DNA from 4 places in the Bacillus paranthracis genome. Region 1 is predicted to be linked to each of the others. Evidence: riboswitches for the same ligand, from Rfam matches in the RefSeq annotation. Region 1 holds a riboswitch; each other region holds the start of a gene.
The links. Region 1 has a riboswitch for thiamine pyrophosphate ahead of thiM (hydroxyethylthiazole kinase). Riboswitches for the same ligand answer to the same signal wherever they lie in the genome.

Region 1 (8,251 bases):
TAAATATCGTATTACGGCGGAGTAGAAATGTCTAAGAAAAGTATATTCCTTTATATAAAATTAAAATGAACCAATGAATGGAATTTAGATTTAATACAATTAGGCAATGAAATTACTAGATTTGTACCACCAAAATAAAATAATGATAAACTATTAAAAATAAGAAGTAGTGTTCAATTTTAGGGGATGGTCAGTTAACTTTGTTTATTATAAAGGGGATTAAAAATGATCAAATTAAAAAATAAAAGAATAATTAATTTACTATCTTTTTGCCTTCTGGCTTTGGTGCTTTTTGCAAACACATTTTTTTCAATTAAAAACTTTGGCGTGATTGAACAATTTGATATAATCCAAAAAAAATTACCTCTATTTACCAATTCATTTGTTATTGTCTTTTTAACTTCGATACAAGTGATTGTGGGTATTACTGTGGTAATAATAGAAACACTATTTGTTACTTTTATTACAAACTTTATTGCTAATAAAAAATTAAACTTTAGCAACTTTTTATCAGTAATAATTTTTTCAAATATATCTTCTATATTATTAAATATGACGGTTATTTGGATTGTTGGGTTGAATAATTTACAAGACCTTGAATGGCTAGGCTGGTCTCCAGGTTCTCAAATGTTATTATCTGGTTTCGTTTATCTATATTTATCAAATTTAAATGATTCTATCTCAAATAGATTAAAAGTTAAAATAAGTGTAATTATATTCTCAATAACTTATGGTTTGACTTTTATCATTCAAATGCTGATGACTTTTGTGTAATTTAAATAACTTTAGGAAGGTGAGTTAAATGGAAAAAAAATTTAAAACTACAATGAAGATAATATTAGTAATAGCGGTTCTGTCTGGTTTGGTAGCAAGCTTTAGCCTAATAAAAAATATTGTGAAAATATTAGGAAATTGAAGAAGATGAAGTACTTCAAATACAAAAGATTAATGAAAAAAAGAAAAGCATTTGCCAATATAGAGCTTTTATTGGGGGATTTTCTAAATAAGTTTGCTGATGGCGATAAAAAGTTATTGCTAACTTTTTTGTATAACGTAAATGTAGTCATTACTTTCGTTTCGATATTAGCACCAATTTTTGTTTACGAGCTAATTTATTATTTTCGTTCATTTATAAACCCTTTTTATATTGCTACTACTTATTTTTTTGTGACAATGTTAATCACAGATATTAATAATGATGATTATGACCCAGAAGAGATGGAGAATGTTTCTCAGTGGATGTATAGTGCTCAAGAAAATAATTTTAAATTACTTATCATAAAAAAACTATTGTTAACATTTGGATTTAAAATTCTTTTTTATTGTTCTTTTATTATCATTTTTATGAGGGAACTCTATTTTAGTTACACAACAATATTTTTATATGAGTTTTTAGTATTAATAACTGTTTTAATTACTATTATTTTGAAATTCTTATGGAGTAATCATCAGATTGTCTTTTTATTTATAAACGGACCAAATAATACGAAAAAGAAAGAACATATAATAAAAGATCGAAATGATTCACAATTTGATAAGTATCAAATTGCTTTATCTAGATCTTGCCAAAATAGAACTTATTATTTACATATCCTATATACTTATATATTTACAATAGCTTCTCTATGTATAATAGGGATTTTAAATTTTTATTTTAATATTAATAAATTCATTATTATTTCTGTTTATTTAGCTTCTGAAAGCGCTATTATAAGTTTTATATCCCAAGGAATCATAAATAGCTCAAAAATGTTACAGGGATCTAATTTAAGTGATTTTTATTATATAAAGAAGTTTGATCAAAAAAATTATTATAATAATTTACTTTCTAAGTTTCTTTCAAGAAAGCTCATAGCAATCCTGATTGGTTATTATCTTGGTGTAATCATTCTTTACGGATTGTCATTATTTACAGCTATCATTATTGTATGTTCAACAATTATCTACTTCTACTCAATAAAAATCATTACAAAAAGAGTCTATCGCTTTAAAAAATTATCAATAGAAGATATAAAAAACAATTTCTTTTTGTATTTCTTTAATCCTATTGAAGATCTTTTAATTTTAGGCTTGCCTTTTATTACCTGCAGTGTTGTAGCTGTTTATTCAATGAGATTAGGAAATATATATCCTATAATGGTTTTCTTCATTGTATATTCTAGTTATTTATTGTTATATAATTTCCTTACAAAAGAGAGGTAAGACATGCTTGAATTGATAAACATAAAAAAAAAATATGGTGAATCAACTTACATTTTTGATGGAATAAACTTGAAAGTAGACAATATGAGTATTGTAGAATTAGTGGGTAAAAATGGTATAGGTAAATCAACGTTATTGAATATAATTGGTGGAATGACGAAATTTGATGGGGAACTCATACTAAATAAATTTTCAGTAAAGGAAAATTTTAAAGAGTATATTGCAGGTGTCTCATTAATTGGTAATACACCTTTCTTATACGATTATTTAACACCCTCTGAAACAATAGATATGGTACTATCTTTCCTAAATAGAGAAAGATTAGATTCATCTTTAGAACATCTCATTCAAGAGATTGGACTCGATAAATATCAAAATACTTATACACGTGAATTATCATTAGGAACTAGACAAAAACTATCATTAATACTAGCTCTTCTAACTTCGCCTAATTTAATTCTCCTTGATGAACCTTTTGTTAATTTTGACATTAGGTCGAGGAAAGTTACTCTAGATTATCTGAAGGATTATATAATTCAACATAAAGCAATTTTAATTTATGCAACTCATTCAACAGATACTGATGTAGCGAATTTTTCAGATAAAAAAATAATTTTAAAAAGAGATGAGCAACTCGATAAAGTAGTTCTGGAGAGTGATAATTGTGAAACCTAAATTATTTAGTATTTGTTTTATTGCTTGTTCAGTTATAGGAAGCTCATTTTTCTTTTTGGGTTTTTTACTACTTCCTAATGAACAGTTTAGTCCCAATTTACAGCCTTCTTTCATTACTATTTTTAGTACTAACTTTGAAATCCATTTTACTACAATCATATTTTCCATTATTAGTTTCGGATTTTTTTCTTTGATTTTTCTGTTCCAACAGTTTTTTTCTTTAGGATTTGCTTTTCATAGTTTGGTAGAAAAAACTTCCTTAAAAACAGCATATTCTTATTTTGCAGGTCATGGAATAGTTGAAATCATAAATATGTTTTTCACTGCAGCAATAGGTTTATTTGTAGCAGTATGCATTGTTAACATGATTAGAAAGAAAGAACTTAATAAGAATTCATTTATCTTATTAGGAAAAAATCTTTTAGTGCTATTAATTATAGATTTACTACTTTTATTAGTTGCCGCATTATTAGAAACATATTTATCTCCGTCATTAGTCGACAAAAGTTATATAATTTAATTACTCAGCCACCCTTTGGTGGCTTTTTTATTTTACTAGCTTCGTATGTTGTTTTTTGTAAATATTGATGGTATCGAATCAGGAAGGTGGTAATATCATTAAAAGAAAAGTTATTTTAAATGCGTATAAAAAAAGCCATAAGGCTGTTATTGCTTTATTTTAATAAATTTTTTACAAATCAGAAATTACACAAAAATACAGAATACCCCAAATTTGTGGAGAGGCTTATCTTAATTAATTGCACTTTATCGTTGATTTCCCTAAGTCTAAATTGTCTCATATAACTTATTTCAAATGCTAAAATGAAGAGTGGCCTCAAAAGTAGTAATCCTTGCATTGATCCTATGTGTAACACACCAAGGAGTATATTATCTTTTGGCGGTCGTAAAAATGAAGCAAACTCTAATAATTAAACGTATCGGCAAAGGATTTTGACGGGATCACTTGCTTGTAGAATAGATAAATTCATTTAAATAGTTTTAAAGTATATACGAATTAATATTTCTTTAATTATATATTGAATCAAATTAGCTATATCACTTGGATTAAATTAGAATATAAAGTGCTTTATATTATCTTCCTTTTTCTTAGTACTATGTACAATTATAAAAAAGTAAATAGCCTTTATTAAACAAAGGATTAGGTATGTTCTAGGATTTTTGTACAGGCATATTTTATAGAGATAACCCAGCGTCTGTCGCTACAATAATTTCATTTACATCTTTTCTAAGTAGCTGACTTTTTACAGCATTAAATTGTTTCCCTGTTTGTTTAATAACTGTTAATTTCAAACGCTCAGGTAGCATCGGTAAATCTTCTAAATTCCACTTTTTATATTTCACATCGTAGCTTTCTGGATCTGCTAATGTAACGAGATGACCTAAAGCCCAAGTTACAATATATTTACTACCTTCAAGGTAGCCGTTTCCCTTTTTATCGCACTTCAGTACACGTGCAATATCTCGTGCAACGGAAGGCTTTTCAGCGATTACAACGCTTTTTGACATATTTAAAACATCCTTTCAAATTTCCATACGTTAACTATAGCATACATCTTCTTGAGATTCAGTTTCGCTCCAGATTTGAACGTTTTTTAATGGGATAACATCTGTTTGAAAGTGAATGATCGTGACAGAACATAATATGCACCATGATGAGACTGTGAGAAATAGATAGTTATTATGCGTATTGTTTTATTAGTTGCTTCTATATTAAATAGAAAAGTAAAGAACTTGTTATTTTACTAGAATAAGAGTAGACTTTGAAGTAGAAGAATACTAAACACATGGGAGTTTGTGGATACAAACTGAGAGTATGACTAGTCCGTCATTGACCATTTGAACCTGTTGGATAATGCCAGCGTAGGGAGAGTGTAAAAGCACATGTTCAGGCACTTTGCGTACGCGCAAAGTGCCTTTTTGTGTATCTCCCATAACTATAGTTAGGAGATGAGAAGGATGAATAGGAAAGAAATTAGTAAAGTAGTGGATTTGGTGAGAGAATCTAATCCGCTCGTTCATAATATTACAAATGTTGTTGTAACAAATTTTACAGCTAACGGTTTGTTAGCGTTAGGGGCATCGCCTGTAATGGCGTATGCAAAAGAAGAAGTGGCAGAAATGGCTAGCATTGCTGGAGCGTTAGTATTAAATATGGGAACACTTCGTCCGGAAGAAGTAGAAGCAATGTTACTTGCCGGTAAATCAGCAAATGTGAACAATGTACCAGTACTGTTTGATCCAGTTGGTGCAGGAGCAACATCGTATCGAACAGAAGTTGCGAGACATATTCCGGCTGAAATTGAATTAGCGATTATTCGCGGAAATGCAGCTGAAATAGCGAACGTTATTAATGAGAGATGGGAAATTAAAGGGGTAGACGCTGGTGCTGGAAATGGTAATGTCGTAAGTATTGCAAAGCAGGCAGCGGATGAATTGAATACAGTTGCGGTAATTACTGGGAAAGAAGATGTTGTTACAGATGGGCAGCGAACGATTGTTATTCGAAATGGCCATCCTATTTTAACGAAAGTTACGGGAACTGGTTGTTTACTAACTTCTGTAATAGGAGCATTTGTAGCGGTAGAAAAGGATTATGTAAAGGCAGCGGTAGCGGCATTAACGTTTTATGGGGTAGCGGCAGAACTGGCAGCCGCTAAGACAGTGGAAAAAGGACCTGGTAGTTTTCAAATTGAATTTTTGAATCAGTTAGCGAATACGACTTCAGGTGATATAGAGAAGTATGGGGAAATTGAGGTTATATAGTAAGGAGGGAAAATAAATGTCACGTATTTCAAAGTCAGAAATGTCTAGGTTGTTATCCGTATATTTTATTATGGGAAGTAACAATTGTACGAAGGATCCACTGCAAGTATTGAGAGAGGCACTTGAAGGTGGTATAACAATTTTTCAATTTCGTGAAAAGGGGGAAGGCGCTTTAACGGAAGAGAAACGCATTTGTTTTGCAAAAGAACTACAAGCAATTTGTAAGGAGTACGGTGTACCGTTCATTGTAAATGATGATGTGGAACTAGCTCTCGAGTTAGATGCAGATGGCGTGCATGTTGGGCAAGATGATGAAGGAATTACCTCTGTTCGTGAAAAAATGGGTGATAAGATTGTTGGTGTATCTACACATACAATTGAAGAAGCACGCTGGGCAATTGAAAATGGGGCTGACTATTTAGGTGTAGGACCTATTTTTCCAACGAGTACGAAAAAAGATACGAAAGCAGTGCAAGGAACGAAAGGTTTAGCTCATTTTAGAGAACAAGGAATTACAATACCGATTGTCGGAATTGGGGGCATTTCAATTGAAAATACCGCTTCGGTTATAGAAGCAGGTGCGGATGGTGTTTCAGTTATTTCAGCGATTAGTTTAGCTGAATCTGCGTATGAAAGTACGAAGAGGCTAGTAGAGGAAGTGAGTAACAGTTTGTAGAAGAAGGCTATGTAGTATTAAAACGCTACATAGCTTTTTATGTTTTGATATCGATAGTTAGAAAAAGGGGGAGGATTGTTTGAAAAGGAAACGGTTTATAGAGTTGCAAAATGAGTTGTTTCGTTTATTCGAAAAAAGAGAATTCGAAGCGATTTATAGATGCATAGATAAAGCAAAAAGGGAGTTTCCTGAAAGAATAGAAAAAACTAGTTTTTGGGAAGTGTGTGCACTTTCGGCAGAAGGTAAGTATGAGGAAGCGATTGTTAGTTTAAACGAAGCTTTAGAAAAGGGGATTTGGTGGAATCCACCTACACTTATGGGGGATGAAGATTTAAAGGGATTACGAGAGAATGCAGCTTTTAAAATGATAGTGAAAAAGTGTGAAGAAATCTTTAAGAAACAGCAGCTAACAGCCGAACCGAAATTATTTACTTATGGAAATAAAGAGGCGAAGATAGGGTTATTTTCTTTGCATTGGAGAGGATCAAATATAAATGATTTTGCACCATATTGGTGTGAAGAAGAAATACTAAATGAGTATATATTAGGTTTTCCCCGGTCCTCACAAATACATGGAATGAAGTCGTATAGCTGGGATAATCATGAAATAGCTATAAAAGACGTTATGAAAACTTTTAATGATTTTGTAAATAAATATAACTTGGAGGACATCATCATCGCGGGAGCTTCTCAAGGGGGAAATATAGCGATAGAGTTAGCGTTAAAGAATATGTCAGCGACTCAAAAATTTATTGCAGTTATACCTGCTATTCGAGATGTTAAGGAAATTGAAAGTATAGTTGTATCAAATGATATAACGAATGTAGAAGGATATATTGTTACGGGAGACAAAGATCCATTTTATGAAAACACACTTCAATTAATGTCTATGTTTGAGGAATATAATGTGGACTGTAAATTAATTGTGAGAGAAGGTTTGGGGCATCTTTTCCCAGCGGATTTTACACAAATATTAAAGAACATAATGGAAGAATGGACAGCTAAAAATATTTAAACAAACGTTTGATTAAAAAAGCACAAACCCTGTAAATTTGTAGGTTTGTGCTTTTTCTTTAAAACATAATTGATATTAAGAGCATTCCAATTCCGATAGAAGTGAATGTTGCGATTAGTCCTGGAATCATAAAGCTATGATTTAAAACATATTTACCAATGCCAGTTGTGCCAGTACGATCAAAGTTAATGGCAGCAACGATTGTTCCGTAGTTTGGAATGAAGAAATATCCATTTACTGCAGGGAACATCGCGATTAGTAGTGCTGGTGGAATACCGAGTGATAATCCAAGTGGCATTAAAGCACGTACTGTTGCGGCTTGGCTATATAGTAAAATAGATAGAATGAATAATGCGATGGCAAATAGCCATGGCGCACTTGTTACTAGATGCTGAATTGATCCTTGAATCATATTTAAGTTTCCGTTAAAGAAAGTATCTCCCATCCAAGCGATACCGAAAATAGCAACAACTGCTGTTGCCCCCGCTTTAAAGACGTTACCAGACACGATGCTTTCTACATTTGGTTTACAGAAAATAATAATAAGAGCTGCAATCGTTAACATAACCATTTCAATTGTGTTTGGCATGGAAAGACGGGCTAACTTCCCATCAACTATCCATCCTGGACGAAGTACTTCAAATGAACCAAGAAGTACGACAAGAAAAGTTCCTGCTAGGAAAAGGATAACTGATAATTTAGCGCCTTTTACACCAACAAATTCTTTTTTCTCTTCAATCTTAGGAATCATTCCTTCTTTTAATCGTTTTAAGTATTCAGGGTCTTCATTTAATTCTTTCCCCATTTTGCTAGCAACAAATGCAGCTACCATACAAGCGATAAAAGTAGAAGGGATACTTACTTTTAAAATATCTAATAAAGTGATTTTATAGTCAGCT
Region 2 (8,251 bases), 330 kb from region 1:
TAAAGAAGTATTAGAATTTACATTTTTTTATATGTGTAAGAGAGCTAAGTCACTATCAAAAGAGCAATTAAATAGTGATATGATGAGTTTAGCGATGTATTGTAATACTTTTGTTTATGACTTATATACATATGATTTATTACGAAAGTATCGTAAGTGTACAGACTTTCTATCATATTATGGACCTAGTCAAGCGGTGTTAGCTTGCCAAAGGGCTGTACTTTCTCAAATTTCAGATCGATTAGACCCACTCAAGACTACTCATGTAGATGATTATTTATATGTAATGAAAGATATGATGGAGCATATGACGATAGGAATAATGGATCGATATGATCATTTTATTGGAAAATTATTATCATATGTGCCATTTTTTGAAATGATCCAAGTTCCACAACATGCATATTATTGTGAAGAATTATTGTATATTTGTAAGGGCATTAAATATAAAGAAGAAATATTACGCAATTATATATTTATACAATTACATGACTGTTTACCATCTTTCTTTAAACTGTTTCTTAAAAATAAGCGTTATGCAACGATTCATGATATTCTGTTCTATTGGTGTGATGATGAACAAAGAATGAGCTTAGAGAAAAAATATAATCTTAGCTTTATTTATGAAAAATATGCTTGTGGATAAAGAGCACTTTCTATATAAATTAAAAAGGATCTCAATTGTGAGATCCTTTTTTTATTAGTAAAGCAAGGAGAATGTAATTAAGACGAGAAATAACATTCCATAAAGGAGAAATTGTGCCGTATAGCTTCCTTGTATACCAAAAAAAGTATTTGTTTTTTTATATAAATTCAATATATATTTTATCGGATTATCTTTGAAAGATTGGTACACAGTGTCTCCTCTTTCTAAGCTTCTTGTTCGTGTTTTTTGTTATTAGGGACATGAATGTATCTAGCTATGAATAATAAAACAGCCATAAAAAATACGGGAAATACGGTAGATAAATAAAAACTATTACTAATAATATTTGTTATTAAAGCACTTAATAGAAAAATGGCATTATAAATATGGGCAATTTTTTGTTTTAGTTGAACTTGAAAAGCTTCCATCATAATTTCTAAAGCAACAAAAGCAATGATAATAGATAAAAATACAGTATTTGTATTATAAATTACTAAGCAACAGATTAGGCCTAAAAAGGCTAAGTATTCAATTAAGAGAGGTATATTGATATTGCGTGGCATACAATTTACCTAACTAAATATGGCAGTGGGTTTACTGCATTTGTTTTTTCAAAATTCCATTCTCCATTGTGTAATTCAAAATGAAGATGTTGCCCGTATGAATGACCTGTGTTTCCCATATGACCTACTAATTGTCCAGCTTGTACTTGATCACCAGCTTGTACAGTGCGATCTTTCATGTGAGCATAGACTGTTGTATATAATTTCCCGTTTATTTGATGGGCGATGAACACAACATTGCCATAGCTAGCTGAATAATATGATTTCACGACTTTACCTGCCGCAGCAGCCTGGATAGAGACATTACCCTGAGCTGCGATATCTATACCATAATGCATTTGTTCCCAGCGCATATCAAATGTTGAGCTAATTTTTCCTTGAGTAGGGAATTTGAAAACGGCTGGAATGGAAGTAGGTTGAGTCGTTTGAGCTTGTGATTGCGTTTGATTTTGCACTACATAATGCTTTGCCACATATCCGTATCCTGTGCCAAAACGAATTTTATACCAAGTTCCTACAGTTTCCACTACTTGTAATTGTGTACCATTTTGTAATGAACCAAGTAGTGCGCTACTTGTACTAGCGTTGCTACGCACATTAAGTTTAGGTGTTGCAACTGTGTATTTCGTATTATTTTGAACTGTGATGCCTTTTACTAAAGGCTGTGAACCATTAGATACGAATGCCTTTTGTACGTAACCTGTTTTGCCATTATGTAAAATTTTATACCATTCACCTTGTTCTTCTTGAATAGTAATGAATTTCCCATTTGGTAATACATCTAAAATTGAAGATTCTAAATTAGGTTCAGAACGAACGTTTAATGCATTGGCATTGACGATATATTGATTATTAGATTGAAGTTTGTTTTTTAGTAGAATAGAATCTTTTTGTACGTAACCTACTTTATTATTAACAGATACTTTATACCAGCCATTAGTTGTTTCAAGTATATTCACTTTCGTATTAAAGCGAATTGTATCAATTGATGAGCTATTTGCGTTATCTTTTGTATGTAAGGCTACTTGATCGACTTTGACATATCCAGTTTTCACATTAGATAATTGTTCAGCGTTGGCTGTTTGTACATTTGTTTCTCCCATAGAAGGAAGTAAAGAAGCAATTGCGACAGTAGTTGCTGTTAAAGCAGTAGCTTTCATATTCATATAATAGAGACCTCCTCTAGTTGTATAGTTGTAATTTTATTATAGTATAAAGATATAATATAGTGGGTGTATTCACATAAATGTAATATGAAATCAATATAAAAATAAATTTTTTGAGGATAATGATTCCTTTTTATCCAATTTATTAGGATAATAATTTCTAAGATAGAATATAAGTGTTATATGGTTTTGTTATTTTGTTGACAATTGAGAAAATTAAAACAGTTGATGATGTCTTATTACGGTGTTATACTGACAGTGATAATTTTATAGTTTGCTAGGAGAGCTGGTGTTGCCAGCTGAGAGTAAGACCTTAAGTCTTTGATCCTTTTTATTACCTGATCTAGATTATGCTAGCGTAGGGAAGCAATTCGGACACTAATAATGAGTCCCCGTTTCTTTGCGTATAGAAACGGGGCTTTTTTATTTGAAAATTTCATATTGAAACCACTAGGGGTGCTTGTTGTGCTGAGAGAGGAATAATCCTTAACCCTTACAGACCTGATCTAGATAATACTAGCGAAGGGAAGTGGAGCAACGAATAAATTATAATTTTATTTGCTGTAACCACTTCTTATTTAGAAGTGGTTTTTTATTTAGATATATAAATTGAAAGGGGATAGAGAAATGAAATTTTGCGATAGATTATTAGAAACTGTACAACCAGTTTGGGAGATGAGTCATAATCATCCATTTGTTGTAGGTATGGGGGATGGTACGTTAGAAAAAGATAAGTTTCAGTATTATATTATTCAAGATTATTTATACTTGTTAGATTATGCAAAGTTATATGCGATCGGTGTTGTAAAGGCAACAAATCCACAAGTTATGGGGAAATTTGCTGAACAAATTGATGGGATATTAAACGGAGAAATGACAATTCATAAACAGTATGCAAAAAGACTTGGAATTTCTATAGAGGAGATAGAGTCTGCAAAGCCATCTGCTAAAAATTTAGCTTATACAAATTACATGATGTCTGTATCTCAAAATGGCACACTTGCGGAATTAATAGCAGCACTTCTTCCATGTATGTGGAGCTACTGGGAGATTGGAAAGCGTTTAAATGATATTCCTGGAGCAAGAGATCATGAGTTCTTTGGTGAGTGGATTCAAGGCTATAGCTCTGAAGAATATGGCAACCTTTGTGTTTGGTTAATCGATTTATTAAATGAAATGGCAGTTGGAAAGTCTGAAAAAGAGCTAGATCGATTAGAGGAGATTTTCCTATATTCCAGTCGATTTGAATATTTATTCTGGGATATGTCCTACCGTAAGGAGATGTGGGGATTTGAGGAGCAAGAACATACTACAGTTTCATAATGTTTCTTTTCATTATGATGAGAAGCCAATCATTAATGAATTAAATGCTTCTATACAAGATAAAGAGTTTGTAAGCATTATCGGACCGAGTGGATGCGGGAAAAGTACTTTATTTCGCCTTATTACAGGTTTAGAAGAAGCGAGTACAGGACAGATAGAACTAACAGAAACAAAGAGCCATCCTGTAGGGTATATGCCCCAAAAAGATATGCTCCTGCCATGGAGAACGATTATTGAGAATGCGGCCCTGCCGCTAGAGTGCCAAGGTGTACAGAAGAAAGAAGCACAAATAAAGGCAAAGGAACTGTTACACAAATTTGGTTTACAAGGATATGAGACAAAATATCCGAAAGATTTATCTGGTGGTATGAGGCAACGCGTATCTTTCATTCGAACTTTATTAACAGGCGGAGAGATATTGCTCTTAGATGAACCGTTTAGCGCGTTGGATGCTTTAACGAAGGCATCTTTGCAGGAATGGTTGTTTGAACAATGGAAAGAGTGGGAAAAAACAATTTTATTTATCACTCATGATGTGGAAGAAGCATTGTTTCTTTCTAATCGAATTTTAGTGGTAGAGCAGCAACCGATAACTACTTTAACCGAGAGGATTGTACCGCTTGATCATAATCGGACAAGAAAAGATTTATATAAACCGGAAGTATTAGCGCTGAAAGATGAGCTTCTTAGTATGTTGCAAAGGCAGGTACTCGTATGATGAACCGGTTGAAGGAGCTATTACCTGCTCTTACACTTTCTAGTATTTTACTTGCTCTTTGGGAAGTAGGCGCAAGAATTGTAGATGAAATGTACATTTTACCGTCACCGTCTGCAATTGTAATGAAGATATGGAAACTAAAAGACATATTATTTATGGTTCATTTGCCAGCAACATTATATGTCGTTTTAATAGGGGTGGCTATTTCTATCGTACTTGGGGTAGGGCTAGCGATGTTAATGAATGCGAGTAATTGGATGGAGAGAGCATTTTATCCATTATTAGTTGCCTCACAAACGATTCCTATTACAGCGCTTGCTCCGCTTTTCGTTTTATGGTTTGGATATACGATCTGGAGTAAGGTTGTTGTTACGGTTTTAATTACGTTTTTCCCAATTGCAGTTAATACGTATGATGGACTGCGCAGTACGAAAAAAGAATGGGAAGAGCTTTTAGTTACGTATGGGGCAACGAAAAAAGATGTTTTTCTTAAATTAAAATTGCCGTCTGCACTTCCTTATTTTTTCTCAGCTTTAAAAATTGCAGTACCGCTTAGTGTAATTGGGGCGGCAATTGGTGAATGGCTCGGTGCACAAGCGGGGCTAGGATATTTCAGTAAGAGAATGATGACGCAATTAGACGGGGCAGGTGTATTTGCACCCATTGTATTGTTATCGTTATTAGCTATTTTCTTCGTCGTACTTATTTCGGTATTAGAAAAGAAATTCATTAGTTGGAGGAAGCATTCATGAAATTTTTAAAACGCATCTTTGTGCTTACATTATTAGTTGCAATGATTGCTGGATGTTCGAGTAATTCAGCATCAGATAAGAATAAAAAAGAGAAAGAAATAACGGTCATGCTTGATTGGTACCCAAATGCGGTACATAGCTTTATTTATGCGGCAATTGAAAAAGGTTACTTTAAAGAAGAAGGAGTAAAGGTAAATATTAAATTCCCTTCTAATCCGACTGACCCATTAACGTTAGCAGCTGCAGGAAAAGTAACAGTTGGCTTATATTATCAGCCAGATGTTGTCATGGCAAAAGCAAATGAACAAATTCCAGTGAAATCAATTGGAGCTGTCGTACGTTCACCATTAAATCATGTTGTATCGCTGAAGTCTGCAGGCATTCAATCGCCAAAAGATTTAGAGGGTAAAACAGTTGGGTATTCTGGAACACCTTTAAGTGAGATGTATTTAAAAACGATGGTAAAAGAAGCTGGTGGTAATCCAGATACAGTGAAAGTAGTCGATGTTGGTTTTGATTTAGTACCAGCATTAATTACGAAAAAAGTGGATGCGGTAACAGGAGCATATATTAACCACGAAGTACCTGTTATGCGTCATGAAGGTCATGAACCAGCATACTTTAATCCAGCAGATTATGGTGTACCGAATTATCATGAGCTCGTATTTGTAACAGGTGATAAAACATTGAAAAAAGATAAAGAAGCTTTGCAAGCTTTCTTGCGTGGTACGAAAAAAGGCTATGATTTTATGAAGAAAAACCCAGATGAAGCATTGAATATTTTATTAAATCATCAAGAAAAAGAAAACTTCCCACTTGTGCCAGAAGTTGAAAAGGAAAGTATGAAAATTTTATTAGAGAAGATGGAAACGAAAGATGAGCCATTTTTATCAGATTCAAAAGAGTCATGGGAGAAACAAAATAAATGGTTGAAAGATAAAGGAATGACGAAAGAAATCGTTCCGGCCGATGAGTTATTCGAAAACATTTTAAAGTAGGCGAATGAATATGAAAAATGAGCTTCATGTAATCTCAAATGGTCACATGTCATTCGAAGAGTTAGTGAATGTAGCGATGCAAATTGAAAGTGAAATTGATTATTTGCATATTCGTGAGCGTGAGAAAAGTACGAAGGAATTGTATGAAGGTGTGGAAAGTCTTTTGAAGAAGGGCTTTCCAGCATCGAAAATAGTGATAAATGATCGAATTGATATTGCTATTTTATTAAATATTCCGCGCGTGCAGCTAGGATATCGAAGCGCAGATGTAAGGTCAGTGAAAGAAAAGTTTTCTTATTTGCATGTCGGTTATTCTGTGCATTCTTTAGAAGAGGCGATTGATGCATTTAAGAATGGCGCGGATTCACTCGTCTATGGTCATGTATTTCCGACAGATTGTAAAAAAGGTGTGCCAGCGAGAGGGGTTGAAGAAATTTCAGACATTGCAAGGTGTTTATCCATACCGATTACAGCAATTGGAGGAATCACTCCGGAAAACACTGGAGATGTTCTTACTAACGGCGTCAGTGGTATTGCTGTTATGTCTGGGATTATAAGTAGTAGTAACCCGTATAGCAAAGCGAAATCTTATAAGGAATCAATAAGAAAGTGGGCGGAAAAACATGTGTAAGAAGTATGATGTAGCGATAATTGGCGGTGGTGTAATTGGTAGTTCAGTTGCACATTTTCTAGCAGAAAGAGGCCATAAAGTAGCGATTGTAGAGAAGCAACAGATTGCATCTGAAGCCTCGAAAGCAGCCGCTGGTTTACTTGGGGTGCAGGCAGAATGGGATGAATATGACCCGCTATTTGAACTTGCGAGAGAAAGCCGTGCTATATTTCCACAACTTGCAGAAGTTTTACGCGAAAAAACAGGCATCGATATTGGGTATGAAGAGAAAGGCATTTATCGCATTGCTCAAAATGAAGATGAGAAGGAAAGAATTCTTCACATTATGGATTGGCAGCAGAAAACCGGTGAAGATTCTTATTTCCTAGCGGGAGATCGTTTGCGAGAGAAAGAGCCGTATCTATCTGAGTCAATTATAGGGGCTGTATATTATCCGAAAGATGGTCATGTTATTGCACCAGAGCTTACGAAAGCATTCGCACATTCCGCATCATTCTCGGGTGCTGATATATATGAGCAAACAGAAGTATTTGATATCCGTATTGAAAATAATAAAGTGACTGGAATTGTGACAAGCGAAGGTATGATCACTTGCGAAAAAGTTGTTATTGCGGGTGGCTCATGGAGCACAAAGTTACTAGGTTATTTTCACCGCGAATGGGGTACATATCCAGTTAAAGGAGAAGTAGTAGCGGTCAGAAGTAGAAAACCACTTTTAAAGGCGCCTATTTTCCAAGAAAGATTTTACATTGCACCAAAGCGCGGCGGACGTTACGTAATTGGAGCAACGATGAAGCCCCGTACATTCAATAAAACTGTGCAACCAGAGAGTATTACTTCTATATTAGAGCGCGCGTATACAATATTGCCAGCATTAAAAGAAGCGGAATGGGAAAGCGCATGGGCAGGATTAAGACCACAGTCGAATCATGAAGCTCCTTATATGGGAGAGCATGAAGAAATAAAAGGTTTATATGCTTGCACAGGCCATTATCGAAACGGCATTTTATTAAGTCCTGTTTCTGGTCAATATATGGCTGATTTAATAGAAGGAAAGCAGGAGAATCACTTGCTAGATTCATTGCTTTCTAAAACAGTTTAGAAAGGGGATGAAAGTTTGAATTTAAAAATTAATGGTAATCAAATTGAAGTGCCAGAGAGTGTGAAAACAGTAGCTGAGCTACTTACACATTTAGAGTTAGATAACAGAATTGTTGTAGTAGAGCGTAATAAAGATATTTTACAAAAAGATGATCATACAGATACATCTGTTTTTGATGGAGACCAAATTGAGATTGTAACTTTCGTAGGAGGCGGTTGATTATGTTAAACATTGGACCATTTTCATTTCATTCTAGACTTTTATTAGGAACAGGAAAATTCCCTGATTTTGATGTGCAGCAAAAGGCAATTGATGTATCTGAGGCAGAAATTTTAACGTTCGCAGTACGTCG
Region 3 (8,251 bases), 750 kb from region 1:
TCTTTGGGGAGCTGCCGCATGTGGACCAGTTATGATGCTTGGCATTGAATTCGGATGGATTTTCAGCTGTAGCGGTCGTCAACCGTGGACCATTTACGGTATGCAACGTACAGTCGACGCTTCTACACGCGCTGATTTTGTCGGTCCTTTATTTATTCTATTCATCATTTTATATATTGGACTCGGTATTTTAACAGTCTTTGTGCTACGGACATTCTTTAAGAAACATCCGCTTACAAATGATTTACATCACGAAGGAGGCGATTCTCGTGCATGAGGAAAGTATTGCAATCATCATCTTATGGGCCCTTATTTTCGTATACAGTATATTAGGATCCATCGATTTTGGAGCAGGTTTTTGGGGCATGGTATACGCAAAACATCCAACGCTCGCTGCCAAGCTTGCCAACCGATACTTATCACCGACTTGGGAAGTAACAAATACGTTTCTCGTCTTTGTCGTTGTCGCATTTCTTGGCTTCTTTCCGAAAGCAGCCTTTACTCTTGCGACAGTAATGTTCGTGCCCGTTATGTTAATTTTAGTACTCGTGGCAATTCGCAGTACATTTATGGTATTTGCTTATTCTCTGCCGAAGTACCAACACCTTCTTCGTATCATTTCAGGTATTACAGGGCTCTTAATTCCAGCTCTATTAATTACCGTTTTACCAGTTACAGAAGGTGCCTATATTACAATGTCTGAAGGAAAAGAAGTACTCCTATATGGAAAACTTCTTTCTAGTCCTGTTATTTATTGTTATATGCTCTTTGGACTAACTTCGGAACTATTTCTTTCCTCTCTCTTTCTTGCTGATTTTGCGAGAGAACAAGGTTCAGAAGATGCATATAGAATTTATAGAAGAAACGCGATTATCCTTGGTCCTGCAACGCTCGTTACGGCGATTATTGCCCTCGTTGTAATGGATCCGGAAACACACTGGCTTATGCAAGGGCTAATAAAGCAATTCACATGGTTTACAGTTTCTATCGTTTTATTCATTATCGGATACTCTTCTCTTTGGTGGACAAACAAGAAGTATGACACACTAGGATACCCTCGCATTGCCGTTTTAGCAGTCGTCGCTCAATATGCATTTGCAAGTTATGCTTACGGCGTTGCGCATTTACCGTATATTATTTATCCTGATGTAACTGTATTTACAAGCTTTACAACGGTCGAAACATTCTATGCATTGCTTATTCTATATGCAATTGGGATTGCAATTTTATTACCAGGATTTATTTTCTTCTGGAATTTATTCTTGAAGGATCGAACTTTTTTGAAGGAAAAATAATATTGTAGGGCCTGTTCCAAAAGGTATTTTGGGATGGGCTCCTTTTGTCATGTTTTGTCGATAAGTCGATATAATTTAAAAATCGCTGATATATCTCCATAATCACCTATATAAATTTTATTTACTATCTTACTGCCCCATTAATTTCTAGACTCCTCTCACAATAGTTATTTCACTAAGAGAGATACTTGTCCCATAACTTGAAAAACACATATTCATTGCACTCCGGTATACGTCTAGTTCTTCTTATTTTTTGCTGAATATACTACCAATACAAACCTTAAGACAAGCTACATTACTTTAAGGAAAAGTAGAAAGGTAGGTAAAATATGAGCATTGAAATATGGATTACTATTATTGTATTCTTCTTAACAATGATTGTTATCTTTTGGCGACCTCGTGGTTTAAATGAGGCGTGGCCGGCAGCAATTGGCGCTGGCATTATCCTGATTACTGGACTTGTATCAAAACCAGACGTCATGGACATTATTAGTAAAATTGGCGGTGCCTCCATAACAATATTAGCGACCATCGTTATGGCGGTTATATTAGAAAGCTTCGGATTCTTCCACTGGTCCGCAGCGAAACTTGCAAACTTAGCAAAAGGCTCCGGGCGCCGCTTATACTGGTATATTCAATTATTATGTTTTCTTATGACTCTTTTATTTAATAACGACGGTAGTATTTTAATTACAACGCCAATCTTAATTCTTCTCCTAAAAAATCTTCAATTAAAACCGCATCAACAAATCCCTTATTTATTAAGCGGTGCTTTAATCGCTACTGCATCTAGTGCACCAATTGGTGTAAGTAATATCGTAAACTTAATCGCATTAAATATCGTGAATATGACTCTTTATATGCATACTGCTATGATGTTTGTACCTGCAACATTAGGACTATTGTTTATGTCATGGCTTATGTATACGGTTTTGAAGAAAAAACTTCCGAAAAAATTGCCTGTTTCTTCATATGATATTGAAGAAATATTCTTCACGAAAAACTTTCATCCGTTAAAAGGAAAAAATTCAGTTGATACGAAACAAAAACGGACAAAGTTCATGCTAAAAGTATTAGGCTTCGTCTTCCTTATGCGCTGTCTTCTATTCGTTGCATCCTTCTTATCCATCCCAATCGAGATTGTTGCCGTACTCGGTTCACTCGTTCTTCTCATTTGGAGATGGTACTACTTACGAACGAACCCTGTCGACATTTTGAAAAAGACACCTTGGCACATTTTGATTTTTGCTTTCTCTATGTATGTCATTATTTACGGGCTCCACAACGCAGGATTAACAGCAGCGCTTGTCCAATGGCTTGAACCAGTTGTAAGTCAACATCTGCTTTATGCTAGCTTTGCAATGGGTGGACTCGTTTCTCTCCTCTCCAATGTCTTCAATAATCACCCTGCACTTATGATTGGTACCATTACGTTAACAGAAATGGGATTAGATCCAGTCACATTAAAAACTATCTATCTCGCAAATATCATTGGTAGTGACATCGGTTCACTATTATTACCAATCGGTACGCTAGCTTCTCTCATTTGGATGTATATCCTGAAACAAAACAAAATTAAAGTAAAATGGAAAGACTATTTAAGTGTATCCCTTATCGTTATTCCACTCACAACAGTCGTTACATTATTCCTCTTATTCTATTGGGTACATCTCTTCTTCGCCTTATAAAGTGAAACTTTAATCAGTGGGGGTTTTGTTCATCCCCCACTGATTATCAGCCCTAACCAATCGGGCTTTTACGGGCAGTTGCCCCCCACCTAACTTCTTTGCTTCCGCTGAATTTTGAGGCGGGGGTCTTACTTCCCACAAATAGCGGGATAAACAACAGAAGCCCGCTTTGCTACCGTCTTAGCAAAGCGGGCTTCTTCTATATTTAAGTTAGGTACTACAGTGTGATCAATCAAGTAAAGAGGTGTAACGTGTTATTGGTATAAATGACTACCAGTGTCTTTAAATTCTTTCGCTTTCTCTTTCATTCCCTTTTCAATTGCTTCTGTCGTTTCTAAATCATTTTCTTTCGCGTATTCACGAATATCATGTGAAATTCTCATACTACAAAACTTCGGTCCACACATGGAACAGAAATGAGCTGTTTTTGCGCCTTCTGCCGGCAATGTTTCATCGTGATATTCCATCGCACGTTCAGGATCTAAAGATAAATTAAATTGATCGCGCCAACGGAATTCAAAGCGAGCTTTTGAAAGTGCATCATCGCGCTGATGAGCCGTTTTGTGCCCTTTCGCCAGATCGGCCGCATGCGCAGCGATTTTGTACGTAATAACACCTTCGCGTACATCATCTTTATTCGGTAAACCTAAATGTTCTTTCGGCGTTACATAACAAAGCATCGCCGTCCCAAACCAGCCAATCATCGCAGCTCCTATTGCGGATGTAATATGGTCATAACCTGGTGCAATATCTGTCGTTAACGGTCCAAGTGTATAGAATGGCGCGCCCTGACAAATATCAAGCTCTTTCTCCATATTTTCTTTAATTAAATGCATCGGTACATGCCCAGGCCCTTCAATCATCACTTGCACATCATGTTTCCAAGCGATCTTCGTTAATTCACCAAGTGTTTCAAGCTCAGAGAACTGTGCTTCGTCATTTGCATCTGCAATTGAACCTGGGCGTAATCCATCTCCAAGAGAGAACGAAACATCATACTGCTTCATAATTTCACAAATCTCTTCAAAATGAGTGTATAGGAAGTTTTCTTTATGATGGAATAAACACCACTGCGCCATAATCGAACCACCGCGCGAAACGATACCTGTCGTACGCTTTGCAGTAATTGGAATGTAACGAAGTAATACACCAGCGTGAATCGTAAAGTAATCTACGCCTTGCTCCGCTTGCTCAATTAACGTATCACGATACACTTCCCACGTTAAATCTTCTGCAATTCCGTTTACTTTTTCAAGAGCTTGATAGATCGGTACAGTTCCAACTGGTACAGGCGCGTTACGAATAATCCACTCACGCGTCGTATGAATGTTTTTACCTGTAGATAAATCCATAATCGTATCTGCACCCCAGCGAGTAGCCCATGTCATCTTCTCTACTTCTTCCGCGATAGAAGAAGATACAGCAGAGTTTCCGATATTTGCATTCACCTTCACGTGGAAATTACGTCCAATAATCATCGGCTCTGCTTCCGGATGGTTAATATTTGCTGGTAAAATAGCGCGACCTTCCGCAATTTCCTTACGAACAAACTCCGGCTCTACTCCTTCACGAATCGCAACATATTCCATCTCAGACGTAATGATGCCATTACGTGCATAATGCATTTGCGTAACATTTGCACCTTGCTTCGCTCTAAGCGGTTTGCGATCCATCTGCGGGAAAACAGGTGTATGTTTCGAAGCCACCTTCACACCGTCATCCTCTGGTTTTACTTCGCGCCCTTCGTATGCCTCTACATCTCCGCGCTCTAGGATCCAAGAGTGGCGCGGCGTTGGAATCCCCTTTTCCAGCTCCACTTTATACGCGGGATCCGTATAAGGACCGCTCGTATCATACACACGAATTGGCGGATTCGGGACGCCATTTGTATCGCTTTGTTCAATCTCACGCATCGGCACCTTCATACCTTCTCGTGGTCCATCCACATACACTTTCTTACTTCCTGGTAAACTCGATTTCAATTCAATTTGCTCAGCTGAAACAGACTGTTTCATAACCTTTGTTGCCCCCCTGTACGTGACAAGGACGAGATATGGCCAGCGTATGCCAAAATAAAAAGAGCCAGGTCCATAAAAAAATAAGGACCTGGCTCATAAAAGACATCATTATGTAAAGCCGTTAACTTCCCTACGCTGGTACGAGCCAGATCAGGTCCAAAGGGTTAAGAAGTTCACGCGCTTCTCTCTCAGCCTACGCATACGTTAGGCACCCCTAGTTTATCACTGATTTAATTTTCAATACTTTCTCATCATACACGATAATCTGAAAAATGCAAAGTTTATTTCTTTTGTTGTTTATGGAATCATCCACGTTAAATAATATGCCTGTACATACGTCATAATACCAACAATAATTACGAAGAATAAACTATGCTTCACTGTAAAGCGGAATAAATCTGATTCTTTCCCCGCAAGTCCAACTGCTGCACAAGCAATTGCAATCGATTGTGGAGAAATCATTTTTCCAGTTACACCGCCCGTTGTATTTGCTGCAACGAGGAGTACTTCAGATACACCGACTTGCTGCGCTGTAATTGCTTGTAAATTTGAGAATAATGCATTCGCTGACGTATCAGACCCTGTTAAGAATACACCAATCCATCCTAAGAATGGTGAGAAGAACGGGAATAGTCCGCCAGTTCCTGCTAGTGCTAACGCTAGTGTAGAAGATAGACCAGAATAGTTTGCGATAAATGCAAATCCTAATACGAATCCAATAGATAGAATTGGCATTTTAAGTTCACTTAAAGTTTCTTTAAATGTTACCACTGCATCTTTTACACTCATTTTCAAAATAAACATGGAAATGAGACAAGCAATTAAAATTGCTGTTCCCGTTGCTGATAATACATCAAACTTCAAAATTGCCTCGTAAGGCGTCGCTTTATTTACAATAGGCTCTGCTTTCATTACTAAATTGTGCAAGCCTGGAATTTCAAACTTAAATACAAGGCTTTCTAACGCGCCTCCTGGAACAAATAATGCTTTAAAGAAACTTTGGCTCCAAACCACTACCATAACCGTTAATACGATAAATGGAGACCATGCCTTTACTACTTTTCCTAACGTTAATTTCGGCATCGATGCCGCTGTTGTTGCAGCTGCTTCTCTATTTGCTTGCCCAGATTGATAAATTTCTTTCGGTTGCCATACTTTTAAGAACAGCGCTAAACTAACTAAACTTACAAGTGCCGACGTAATATCCGGAAGTTCTGGTCCTAAAAATGTCGCTGTTATGAACTGCGTAATGGCAAACGAACTACCCGCTACAAGTAAAGCAGGCCACGTTTGTCTTACCCCTTTCAACCCGTCCATTAAAAATACGATAAAGAATGGAACAAATAATGATAAGAATGGTAATTGATGTCCAGCCATTTGTCCAATTTTATGTGGATCAATACCTGTTACTTGTCCAGCAACTGTAATCGGAATTCCCATCGCTCCGAACGCTACTGGTGCAGTATTTGCGATTAAACAAAGACCAGCTGCATATAAAGGATTTAACCCAAGACCTGCAAGGAGCGCCGCCGTGATCGCTACCGGTGCCCCAAATCCTGCTGCTCCTTCTAAAAATGCTCCGAATGAAAATCCGATTAAAATAACGAGTAAACGGTGATCATTTGTAATAGATAATACAGATGCACGAATCACATCGAATTGACCTGTTTTCACAGAAATTTTATATAAAAATACCGACATAACGATGATCCAAGCGATTGGCCATAATCCGTATAAGAAACCGTATCCTGTTGCTGCCATCGCCATCGTGAACGGCATCTTATAAGCGAACAGCGCTACTAAAATTGTAAGTACAACCGTAATAAACCCTGCCACATACCCCTTCATACGGAAAACTGCTAAAGCTAAGAAAAAAAAGATAATCGGAATAAGTGCGACCGCCGCCGAAATCCAAATGTTTCCGAACGGATCATAAACTTGTGTCCATGTATTCATTGTTCTCTCCCCCTAAAGAATCCCCTTTTAAGTAGAATAACCTCATCAATAGACTATCAGGTCATCATACCTTTAAACCTAAAAATAAAAAAACGTTTAAGAAAACGTTTTCAACAACTTTCTTTTATACTGTACCATAACAATTTCCATTTAAAAAGATTTTTTTGAAAATTTTATTATTTAACGAAAAAATCTTACAAAATCGTCATGTTCTTGTCATGTTCATCGATAGAAGGCTCGCTACCTTTCCTGCATAATAAAGGTATAACAACGGATATTATTTATGAGGTGATATATATGAACGGAAACAAAATATTAGCAGCTTTATCATACTTTAGTGTATTATTTGCCCCTATCTTATTCCCGATTATTGTGTGGATTGTGGGAGATGTGGAAACGAAACCACATGCAAAACGTGCTCTATGGACACACATTATCCCAAGTATCGCTACATTCATTGGCATGATTATTTTAGGAGTTATGGGTCTTGGATCTGATCAACCGGATGTAACACTGGGCATCGGTACAATGATTGTCTTATGTATTTGCGGAATCATTAGCTTATACTACTTCATTTGGAACATCGTGAAAGGTATTAAAGTACTGAAAGCTTAATTTCCTTTTTAAACAAACGTTTGATTAAAAAGAAAAACCGTCCCAAAATACCTTTTTGGGACGGTTTTTTATCTTCTGCGTTTCTTCTTTTTTCTCATCATTTTCTTACGGCGCGTATTCACTTTATCCGCTATAATGTGAAGCGTGCTTGCCACAACAATTCCCATTACGAACGTTACAATTTCAACCTCATGTTCCTTCGCCATTTCTATTAAATTTCCGTCAAGCGCGATTACATTTAATAGGAACAAAAACGGAGAAAACACAATTAACATGTATGCAATACGAATCGCATCACCAAGTATAATTGTGTGTGTAAAGAAGGAGCGATGCGGCATCACCTTCTTATACGGATACCAAAATATACGCAGGAATCCCCATTTATTATACGCATTACTATACGTATCTAAATCCGGTGTTAAAAATGTAGTACCTACTAAAAAGCCAATTGCAAAAGTTAATAAAAAATCAAAATTTGTTAGTCCATACGAAAAGAGCAGAAACAAAACAACCGGAAGGGATATTAAGTTTATTTTCGTATGCGTTCTTCCTGATGGCATAATGCACTTCCTCGCTTACGTTCGCCCTGTCACCATGTGACAGTTCTCACCTATTGATCTAATTTCTGATCGATAAAGGATGTGTCTATATCCGAACCAAACCATTCTGCCAACTTCAC
Region 4 (8,251 bases), 1.1 Mb from region 1:
ATATAAGTTATGGCAAAAAACATTTTAATTGTAGAAGATGAAGATATTTTGCGTGAAATATTAAAAGATTATTTTTTAAGTGAGCAATATGTAGTGTTTGAAGCAAGGGATGGGAAAGAAGCTTTAGTTGTATTTGAAGAAGAAGTGGTTGATTTAGTTATTTTAGATATTATGTTGCCAGAACTTGATGGGTGGTCCGTTTGCCGAAGAATCCGTAAAACATCTGAGGTTCCTATCATTATGCTAACGGCACGTGTTGATGAAGATGATACGTTACTTGGCTTTGAACTTGGGGCGGATGACTATGTGACGAAGCCGTATAGTCCACCAATTTTATTAGCAAGAGCGAAACGATTGTTAGAAAGTAGAAAAATAACAAAACAACTTTTAGAGAATGAAGATGATACATTATCAATTCATGGTATTCATGTCCATTTTCCATCGCGTACTGTTACGGTAGATAAAACAGACATTAATTTAACTCATACAGAATTTGAAATATTAGCGTACTTGATGAAAAATCAGGGGATTGTTTTAACAAGAGAGCAACTCATTTCGAGAATTTGGGGATATGAATTTGCTGGTGACGATCGAACGGTTAATAGTCATATTCGTAATTTAAGAAATAAATTAGGAGAGAAAGCAAAGTACATTACAACTGTAGTACGAACAGGTTATAAATTTGAGGGGAATGTATGAGAAAAGGGATTGTACTAAAATTATTTACCCTTACAACAGCATTATGTATGTTAATTTTAGCGACGATATTTATTGGACAAACGATATTTTTTAAACAATATTATGCGAATCGAAAAGTGGAAGATATTAAAGTGAATTTAAATTCCTTCGAAAAGAATTATTTGAACTATGTAGGAAGTGCAGAAGGAATTCAGAAGCTAGAGCAAGACTTTTTAAGAGAAAATAATACGTGGATTACGACATTAGATCAAAATGGAAATTTAAAACATGCGGATGATTTTTATTTTGAGGTAACGATAGATCGTAGGCAACAAAAAAGCTTTGGACAACAAATATTTAAAATTCCCTTATACAATCTCGTCAATATAGAAGAGATTGATAATAAATCATCAGATCCATTTTTAGGACAAGAAATTTATTTTTCTGGCGTGAAAAAAGATGATAGTTATATTCCATTCTCTTTCACGTTAGGTAAGCAAAATTTAAGCGGATCTAATAAACCGTTAGAAAAAGCGTTTAAGGAAAAAATGAGTAAATTAGATCAGGAGAAAAAGAAAGTAGCTGAAGAACAAGTTGGTAAGGAAAAGCAGCCGGTCGTTCAGGAGCCAGCTGCCCAAGAACCAGATGTTTACATAAGAGGGCGTGTTACGAAAGTCCAATTTCCCGATGTAAAAGGTCTTGTAAATCCAATTTATAAAAATAGTATATTCTTAGATAACATAAAAGAATTTCAAAAGGATTTATTATTAAAAGAGAGCAAGCACATACAATATGCAATACAAACAATGGACTATGAAAAAAATGATATTAAATATAAATTATTAGTGAAACCAATAAAAGAAAAAGACGGATCCGTAACATATATATATGCGATGGCTTCTTTACAGCCTGTAGATGAAGCTGTACAAATGGTGCAAGATTACTACATTTACATCATTGCATTTGTAGTCGTTCTCATTTTTCTAGCTTCGTTCTATTACTCTAAACAAATCGCAAAGCCGTTATTAAAAATAAATGATACAACGAAGAAAATAGCGCATTTAGATTTCACAGAACAAATACCGATTACTTCAAAAGATGAAATTGGGGATTTATCGAAAAATATTAATGTATTATCCAATAAGCTCCATTCACATATTGGACAGCTAGAACAAGATATTGAAAAGGAAAGAAAATTAGAAAATACGCGGAAAGAATTCATTTCTGGTGTTTCGCATGAACTAAAAACACCGCTGAGTATTATGAAAAGCTGTATTTCTATTTTAAAAGATGGAGTAGCTGAGCATAAAAAGGAGTATTATTTTCAAGCGATGGAACGAGAAGTAGACAAAATGGATACATTAATTTTGGATATGCTGGAGTTAGCTAAATTTGAGTCAGGCACATATAAAATGAAAATGGATTCATTTTATATCGATACAGTAATGGAAGATATATGTGAACAACTTTCTGTAGAAATAGAGAAAAAAGAGCTTCGTGTTCATAAAAATATAGGTCCATTTGAAGTAGTCGCAAATCAAGGCCGGATTGAACAAGTGATCGTGAATTTCATTACGAATGCCATACGTTATACACCAAATAAAGAAGATATTATTATTTCTACAATAGATGAAAAAAATCGTATAAAAGTGTGTATTGAAAATAAAGGTACTCATATTGAAGAAGAACAATTAGATAAAATTTGGGATCGTTTTTATCGCGTGGATGCAGCTCGTCAGCGTTCGCAAGGTGGAACAGGGCTCGGGCTTGCCATTTCAAAGAATATTTTAGAACTGCATGAAGTTGAATATGGAGTAAAGAATACAGAAGATGGTGTATTATTTTATTTCTACTTATTGAAAAAAGCGTAGACAATATGATCTATGCTTTTTTAATTTATTTTCATATTATCTTTACCTAATCTTTATCTTTAATCAGTATAATTTGTTTAGAAAATGAGGTTATGTAAGGAGTAGATGAACCGTGCATAGCAATTGGCTAAGTATAATGGTATTTATTTTCTTTTGTGCATTTATTGTATTTTTAATTGATATTACGATATGAAAAAAGAGCGCTTATTAAGCGCCCTTTTTGTTTGCATTTATTTGATAAGCATTGATGCTCTTGAATAAGCGTGGTGAAGTGAGGAATAAAAATATAAGTAAAACGGTACATAAAATATAAGACCCAATCATTGTACTACCATTTACGATTAATGAATAAAGCACAGCTGATTGACCTTTCGGCGCATATTGTCCCCAGAAAATGATACCGGCAATAAAGTGACAGAAGTAGCGGGCAAAGCTACCAATAAATGTAGCAAGGATAATATAAGCAAGGACTTTCTTTCCTTCGTTTTGTTTTGATGAAGGTTTGTCTTTACGGCTACCTAAACTTGATTGTTCTAAGTTATTTTCATTGGACGTTAAAAGTGCTTTTTGAATTGGACGATAGAATAAGCCAGCAAATCCGATAAAAGCAAAGGCAATGAAGTACTCAATGAATGCTTGAACAGGTGTTAAAATGTAAGCATCTCCCACAACAATTTGTAATAGTCCCCAAACTAAACCACCTAAGAAAGCCGATTTAAAGCCCCAGCGGTATGCAATAATAAAAATAGGAATCATAGCAAATGAAATGGAACCGCCTGTTGGAAGTTTGATTGATAATGGTAAAATGTCGATGACCATGGCGAAGGCTGCAAGAATAGCAGATTCGATCATCGCTTGTAAATTGGTGTTACGCATGTTGTCTCCCCCTAAATCCAAGTTGTACAAAAAAGAATAGATATCATAGGAGGATACGAAATACGTAAATAAAAAAAGAGGTATGTATTTCGGACGTTTGCACAATCCCTGCGTTAGCATTAACTAACAGGTTCGAAGGGTCGGAACGAAGTGTTCCCTCTCAGCGGCATGGCTCCCCCTGTGATAACGAGATTCTTTATTTGCTACTGTTTATTGTAAGCGAAATGGATGAGAATGGCAAACGAATACAGTATGACAATAATTGAAATAGAATTGTAGTGAAATGTTAATAAATATGAAGCAAAAGGGTATAGTACAAGAGAAATAGAGTATGCTATAATTTTTTTGAAAATAATTATCATTCTCTTCTGAGGGGGAAGGTTATGAGCTTAGTAGATATTAAAATTGGAGAGAAAGTGTTAGTAAAAAGTATTCAGTCTTTAGATCAGCTATTAAAGCGTAGACTAGCTGCTTTCGGTCTTGCTGAAGGAAGCGAACTTCGCCTGAAACAGAAGGCGATGTTTAAAGGTCCTTGTACATTGGAGTGTCGTGGACAGTTAATTAGTATTCGTCATTGTGACGCGAAAATGATAAAGGTGGAATTAGCGTGAATAAGGTAGCTTTGCTAGGGAATCCGAATACGGGGAAAACATCATTATTTAATGCACTTACTGGTTCTTATGAGTATGTAGGAAACTGGAGTGGTGTAACAGTAGAAAAGAAGGTTGGTAAATTAAAAGATAAGCAAGGAACATTAATTGATTTACCAGGCGTCTATGATTTAAATCCAGTTTCACGTGATGAAGGTGTTGTAACAAACTTTCTATTAACAGAAGAATTTCAGCATATGTTAAATATTGTGGATTCTTCGCAGTTCGAACGAAATATGCATTTAACGTTGCAATTACTTGAATTTGGTAAGCCGGTCTCAATTGGTTTAAATATGATTGATGTGGCGAAGCAAAGAGGAATTGTCATTGATGTAAAACGATTATCAGAACTATTAGGTGTAACAGTCGTTCCTGTCGTTGCAAGAAGTGGAAAAGGCTGTGAAGAATTACTTGCGACTCTTAAAGAAAATGACAAAAACGAGAAAAAGCCATTTCTTATTTCATATGGTGTACGAATGGATGAAGGAATTGGAGAAGTAATTTCTCTTTTAGAGACAGCGAATTATGAGCATCCGAGATGGTTAGCTCTTCAATTTTTAAGTAATAACGAAGTAGTAGAAAAAGAAATGAAAGCATTACCAATCTATAAGGAACTCATAGCCATTCGATCTCGCTTAGAAGAAAAACTTGATTGTACGTTGGAAGAGCACATTTACAAGACTCGTGAAGCGTATATTGAAAAGTTAAAAACAAATGTTATGAAGCATGAGAAAGAAGGAAAAATTCCTTTTTCGGAAAAAATTGATAGATTAATTACACATAAAATTTTAGGACTTCCAATCTTTTTAGCAGTTATGTTTTTTATTTTTCAGGTTACGTTTACGTGGATTGGGACACCGTTATCTGATATGTTAGATGAGTTTTTTGCTGGACAGCTTACGGATTGGGTGACAGCTGGACTTACAAGTGTTGGGGCTTCTGATTTTATTCAAGCACTCATTACAGAAGGTATTATTGCTGGTGTTGGTGCTGTATTAGTATTCGTTCCACAAATCTTTGCACTATTCTTTTTCATTTCATTATTAGAAGACTCAGGATATATGGCGCGAATTGCAGTTGTTATGGATAGAGTTATGGAGTTCTTCGGTTTAAACGGAAAAGCGTTTATTCCGATGATTATCGGTTTTGGATGTAATGTTCCAGGTATTATGGCAGCGAGAACGATTGAACAAGAAAAAGAACGTTTACTTACAGTTCTTGTAACACCATTTATGTCTTGTTCGGCACGTTTACCTGTATATGCGTTATTTGCGGGAGTATTCTTCCCTCATAGTCAGGCAACTGTTGTGTTCTCCCTATATGTTGCAGGGATTGTCCTTGCGTTATTAGTTACAAAAATTATGTCTCTTACCATTTTAAAAGCGGAAAAATCTATTTTCGTTATTGAGCTACCTCCTTACCGCGTGCCACAAGCGAAAACGTTATGGTTAAGTACGTGGGAGAAAGGAAAAGGATTTGTTCGTAAAGCAGGTACATTTATCTTTGGTGGTTCTGTTGTCATTTGGTTATTAAACTATGCAGGTCCATCAGGATTTGGTGTTGATATGGGAGACAGTTACTTAGCAATGATTGGTGGATTTATCGCACCACTATTTGCACCACTTGGTTTTGGAACGTGGCAAGCTGCGGCATCCCTTTTAACAGGATTTTTAGCGAAGGAAGTTGTCGTTTCTACAATGGCCATTATTTATGCGGTGAAAGAAGATGTGCTTGGAAATGTAATGGGAGCACATTATACAGCATTATCAGCTTATGCATTTATGTTCTTTATTTTATTATATGTTCCGTGTTTAGCGACGGTAGCTGTTATTAAACGTGAAACAGGATCAGCGAAATGGACGATTTTCTCAGTCGTGTATCCACTCGTAGTTGCTTATGTATTAACGCTCATTATATACCAAGTTGGATCCCTACTCGGATTCTAGAAGGAGATGTATTGTGATGATGGTCAATATTATAATTGGAGCTATCATTTTTGGTTATGCAGCATACACGTTAGTTAATTTTGTAAAGAGAAGTAAAAAAGGAAAATGCGCGGCATGTTCTTTAAATAAGTCGTGTCAGTCGAATACTTGTAGTCCGGATATGGAGCAAATTGCTCATAAATAGAAAAAAGCTTTTCGAATTTGAATTGAACCCAAAAAGTTAGACAAATATATTAAGCAGCTAGCTACTAAGGATTGAACTCTGTATTGCACAGGGGGCAATCCTTTTAGTTTTGCTTTAATTCTTTTATGATTGTAGTAATAAATATAAGTTTCTAGTTCTTGCTTAAATTGTTCCATTTACTGCTTGTATTTTATCCTTTGAAGAAAATTTAGCCATAAAAAATGCACCTCCAATTGTTAATTATGTGTCTAACAATTGGGGGGCACTTCATTTCGTGAAGCTTTTTTGTTTTACTTTTTAATTTTTACAAGTTGTGATGATTCTACACCATTCTTTCCAGGGAACTCTTTACTTGGATCTTTATCGAATTTTAATACACCTACAGATTTTTCTTCACCTTTTACATTTCCGTAAGTTGCATCATCAACAATTGCGAACATGTCGGCATATGCACGGCCACTGCCGATAATTGTGTTGCCTTCATATTTTAATTTTGCTCCATCAAGTGTAGCATTTTCTACTTTTTCTTTAGCAAATAATACACCTTGCTCTGCTGTTACAGCTGGTAATTTATCAAGTGGTTTCGTATCGTCTTTTTCATCCACTTTGTTAAGCAATTCTTTTTTTACAAGTTCTTCACCAGTTTTCTTATCCATGACAAGAACTTTTTTACCTTCTAATGTTGTCATTTTCATTTTATAGAAGTCTTTTTCTTTCACTTCTTTTTTGTTTTTATCTGCAATTTGTGTTACTTGATCTTCTGTTCCGTACAGTACAAAACCGTTTGCTTTCTCTCCTAATAAAGAACAACCTGATAATGCTCCAAGTGAAATTGCTGCTGCTAATCCGATTCCTACTAATTTTTTCATGATGATTTCTCCTTTTATCTGTTTTATAGTAAATACAATTTTTGTATTAGTTTTGAAATGATGAGAAGCTTGTTTTGTTGCTTCTGGTATTAGTGTATAAGAAATAGGGAGACGCAACTATCGAGTTAGCTTACAGTAACATTACACTTATGTAATTTAGTGAAATTGCACAAAAGTAAGTTAATTTTAAAGAGGGATAATGAGAATATATTAGAAATACAATATTATATATAGAATGTCATATTATAATGGATGTATTTTGGAAATAACATGTAAGGACATATTAGTTTTGTTATAATAAACACATGGGCTGTAAAAATGAATATTCTTTACTGTAAAGGGAGATTTTTCAGTTTTCCAAGTAGTGAATTTGAAATATGAGGTATATCATAGGAGGAATTTAGATGTCTGTATTTAAACGATTAAGAGATTTAACAATGTCGAACGTATATTCATTAATTGAAAAAGCGGAAGATCCAGTTAAGATGACGGATCAATATTTACGCGATATGCAAGCGGATGTACAAGAAGCTGAGAAAAGTGTAGCCGCTCAAATTGCACTTGAGAAGAAATTCAAAATCTTATTTGAAGAGCAAGAAGCGCTTGTGAAAAAACGTGAAGAGCAAGCTCATATGGCTGTTCAAGCTAACAACTTAGATCTTGCGCGCCGTGCATTAGAAGAAAAACAAAATGCAGAGCAAAAGATGAATGAGTATAAAGCAAGCTATGAGCAAAATAAAGTTGCTGCTGATAATCTGCGCCTGAAGCTAGAAGAAATGCGTAAGCAATTAACTGAGCTGAAAAATAAACGTGAGACACTTGTAGCACGTGTAAATGCGGCGAAAGCACAAAAGAATATTAATCAGGCGATGTCTGGATTTGATTCAAACTCAGCGAAAGCTGGTTTAAGCCGTATGGAAGAGAAAGCTCTTCAATTAGAGGCTGAAGCAGAAGCAAGCGGTGAAGTGTACAAGAAAGAAAAATCACTAGATGATGAATTCGCAAGCTTAAACAAAAATTCTGCTGTTGACGATGAATTAGCTCGTATTATGAAGCAGTATGAGAAATAATATAGAATAGAGACAAATGAACCGACATGTCTAAACAAATTCATGTCGGTTTTCTATTACCCCGCATTAACGGGCAGTAAGACTCCCACCTCTACTTTTTGTGAAAG

Region 2: another riboswitch for thiamine pyrophosphate. It lies ahead of tenA (thiaminase II); the one in region 1 lies ahead of thiM (hydroxyethylthiazole kinase).
Region 3: another riboswitch for thiamine pyrophosphate. It lies ahead of thiC (phosphomethylpyrimidine synthase ThiC); the one in region 1 lies ahead of thiM (hydroxyethylthiazole kinase).
Region 4: another riboswitch for thiamine pyrophosphate. It lies ahead of thiT (energy-coupled thiamine transporter ThiT); the one in region 1 lies ahead of thiM (hydroxyethylthiazole kinase).

The regions. Positions count from the first base shown of each region.
Region 1 covers NZ_CP101135.1:450,385-458,635, forward strand. The annotation lists gene NLJ82_RS02290 (hypothetical protein) at 226-774, shown strand; gene NLJ82_RS02295 (hypothetical protein) at 922-2,202, shown strand; gene NLJ82_RS02300 (ABC transporter ATP-binding protein) at 2,206-2,877, shown strand; gene NLJ82_RS02305 (stage II sporulation protein M) at 2,867-3,397, shown strand; partial or broken gene NLJ82_RS02310 (toprim domain-containing protein) at 4,084-4,404, opposite strand; TPP riboswitch at 4,673-4,782, shown strand; gene thiM (hydroxyethylthiazole kinase) at 4,855-5,661, shown strand; gene thiE (thiamine phosphate synthase) at 5,678-6,337, shown strand; gene NLJ82_RS02325 (alpha/beta hydrolase) at 6,417-7,352, shown strand; gene NLJ82_RS02330 (anaerobic C4-dicarboxylate transporter family protein) at 7,411-8,251, opposite strand, start outside.
Region 2 covers NZ_CP101135.1:784,502-792,752, forward strand. The annotation lists gene NLJ82_RS03955 (DUF3965 domain-containing protein) at 1-646, shown strand, start outside; gene NLJ82_RS03960 (hypothetical protein) at 871-1,209, opposite strand; gene NLJ82_RS03965 (SH3 domain-containing protein) at 1,215-2,375, opposite strand; TPP riboswitch at 2,645-2,757, shown strand; TPP riboswitch at 2,818-2,920, shown strand; gene tenA (thiaminase II) at 3,003-3,698, shown strand; gene NLJ82_RS03975 (ABC transporter ATP-binding protein) at 3,667-4,416, shown strand; gene NLJ82_RS03980 (ABC transporter permease) at 4,416-5,168, shown strand; gene NLJ82_RS03985 (ABC transporter substrate-binding protein) at 5,165-6,166, shown strand; gene tenI (thiazole tautomerase TenI) at 6,177-6,797, shown strand; gene thiO (glycine oxidase ThiO) at 6,790-7,899, shown strand; gene thiS (sulfur carrier protein ThiS) at 7,915-8,118, shown strand; gene thiG (thiazole synthase) at 8,121-8,251, shown strand, end outside.
Region 3 covers NZ_CP101135.1:4,947,679-4,955,929, forward strand. The annotation lists gene cydA (cytochrome ubiquinol oxidase subunit I) at 1-277, shown strand, start outside; gene NLJ82_RS25725 (cytochrome d ubiquinol oxidase subunit II) at 270-1,295, shown strand; gene NLJ82_RS25730 (arsenic transporter) at 1,625-2,983, shown strand; gene thiC (phosphomethylpyrimidine synthase ThiC) at 3,238-4,998, opposite strand; TPP riboswitch at 5,112-5,227, opposite strand; gene lldP (L-lactate permease) at 5,299-6,957, opposite strand; gene NLJ82_RS25745 (magnetosome magnetite crystal formation protein family) at 7,255-7,572, shown strand; gene NLJ82_RS25750 (metal-binding protein) at 7,641-8,132, opposite strand; gene NLJ82_RS25755 (YkvA family protein) at 8,183-8,251, opposite strand, start outside.
Region 4 covers NZ_CP101135.1:4,549,811-4,558,061, reverse strand. The annotation lists gene NLJ82_RS23630 (response regulator transcription factor) at 10-699, shown strand; gene NLJ82_RS23625 (sensor histidine kinase) at 696-2,549, shown strand; gene thiT (energy-coupled thiamine transporter ThiT) at 2,757-3,425, opposite strand; TPP riboswitch at 3,513-3,614, opposite strand; gene NLJ82_RS23615 (FeoA family protein) at 3,809-4,036, shown strand; gene feoB (ferrous iron transport protein B) at 4,033-6,021, shown strand; gene NLJ82_RS23605 (FeoB-associated Cys-rich membrane protein) at 6,038-6,205, shown strand; partial or broken gene NLJ82_RS23600 (IS3 family transposase) at 6,262-6,381, opposite strand; gene NLJ82_RS23595 (lipoprotein BA_5634 family protein) at 6,496-7,074, opposite strand; gene NLJ82_RS23590 (PspA/IM30 family protein) at 7,479-8,144, shown strand.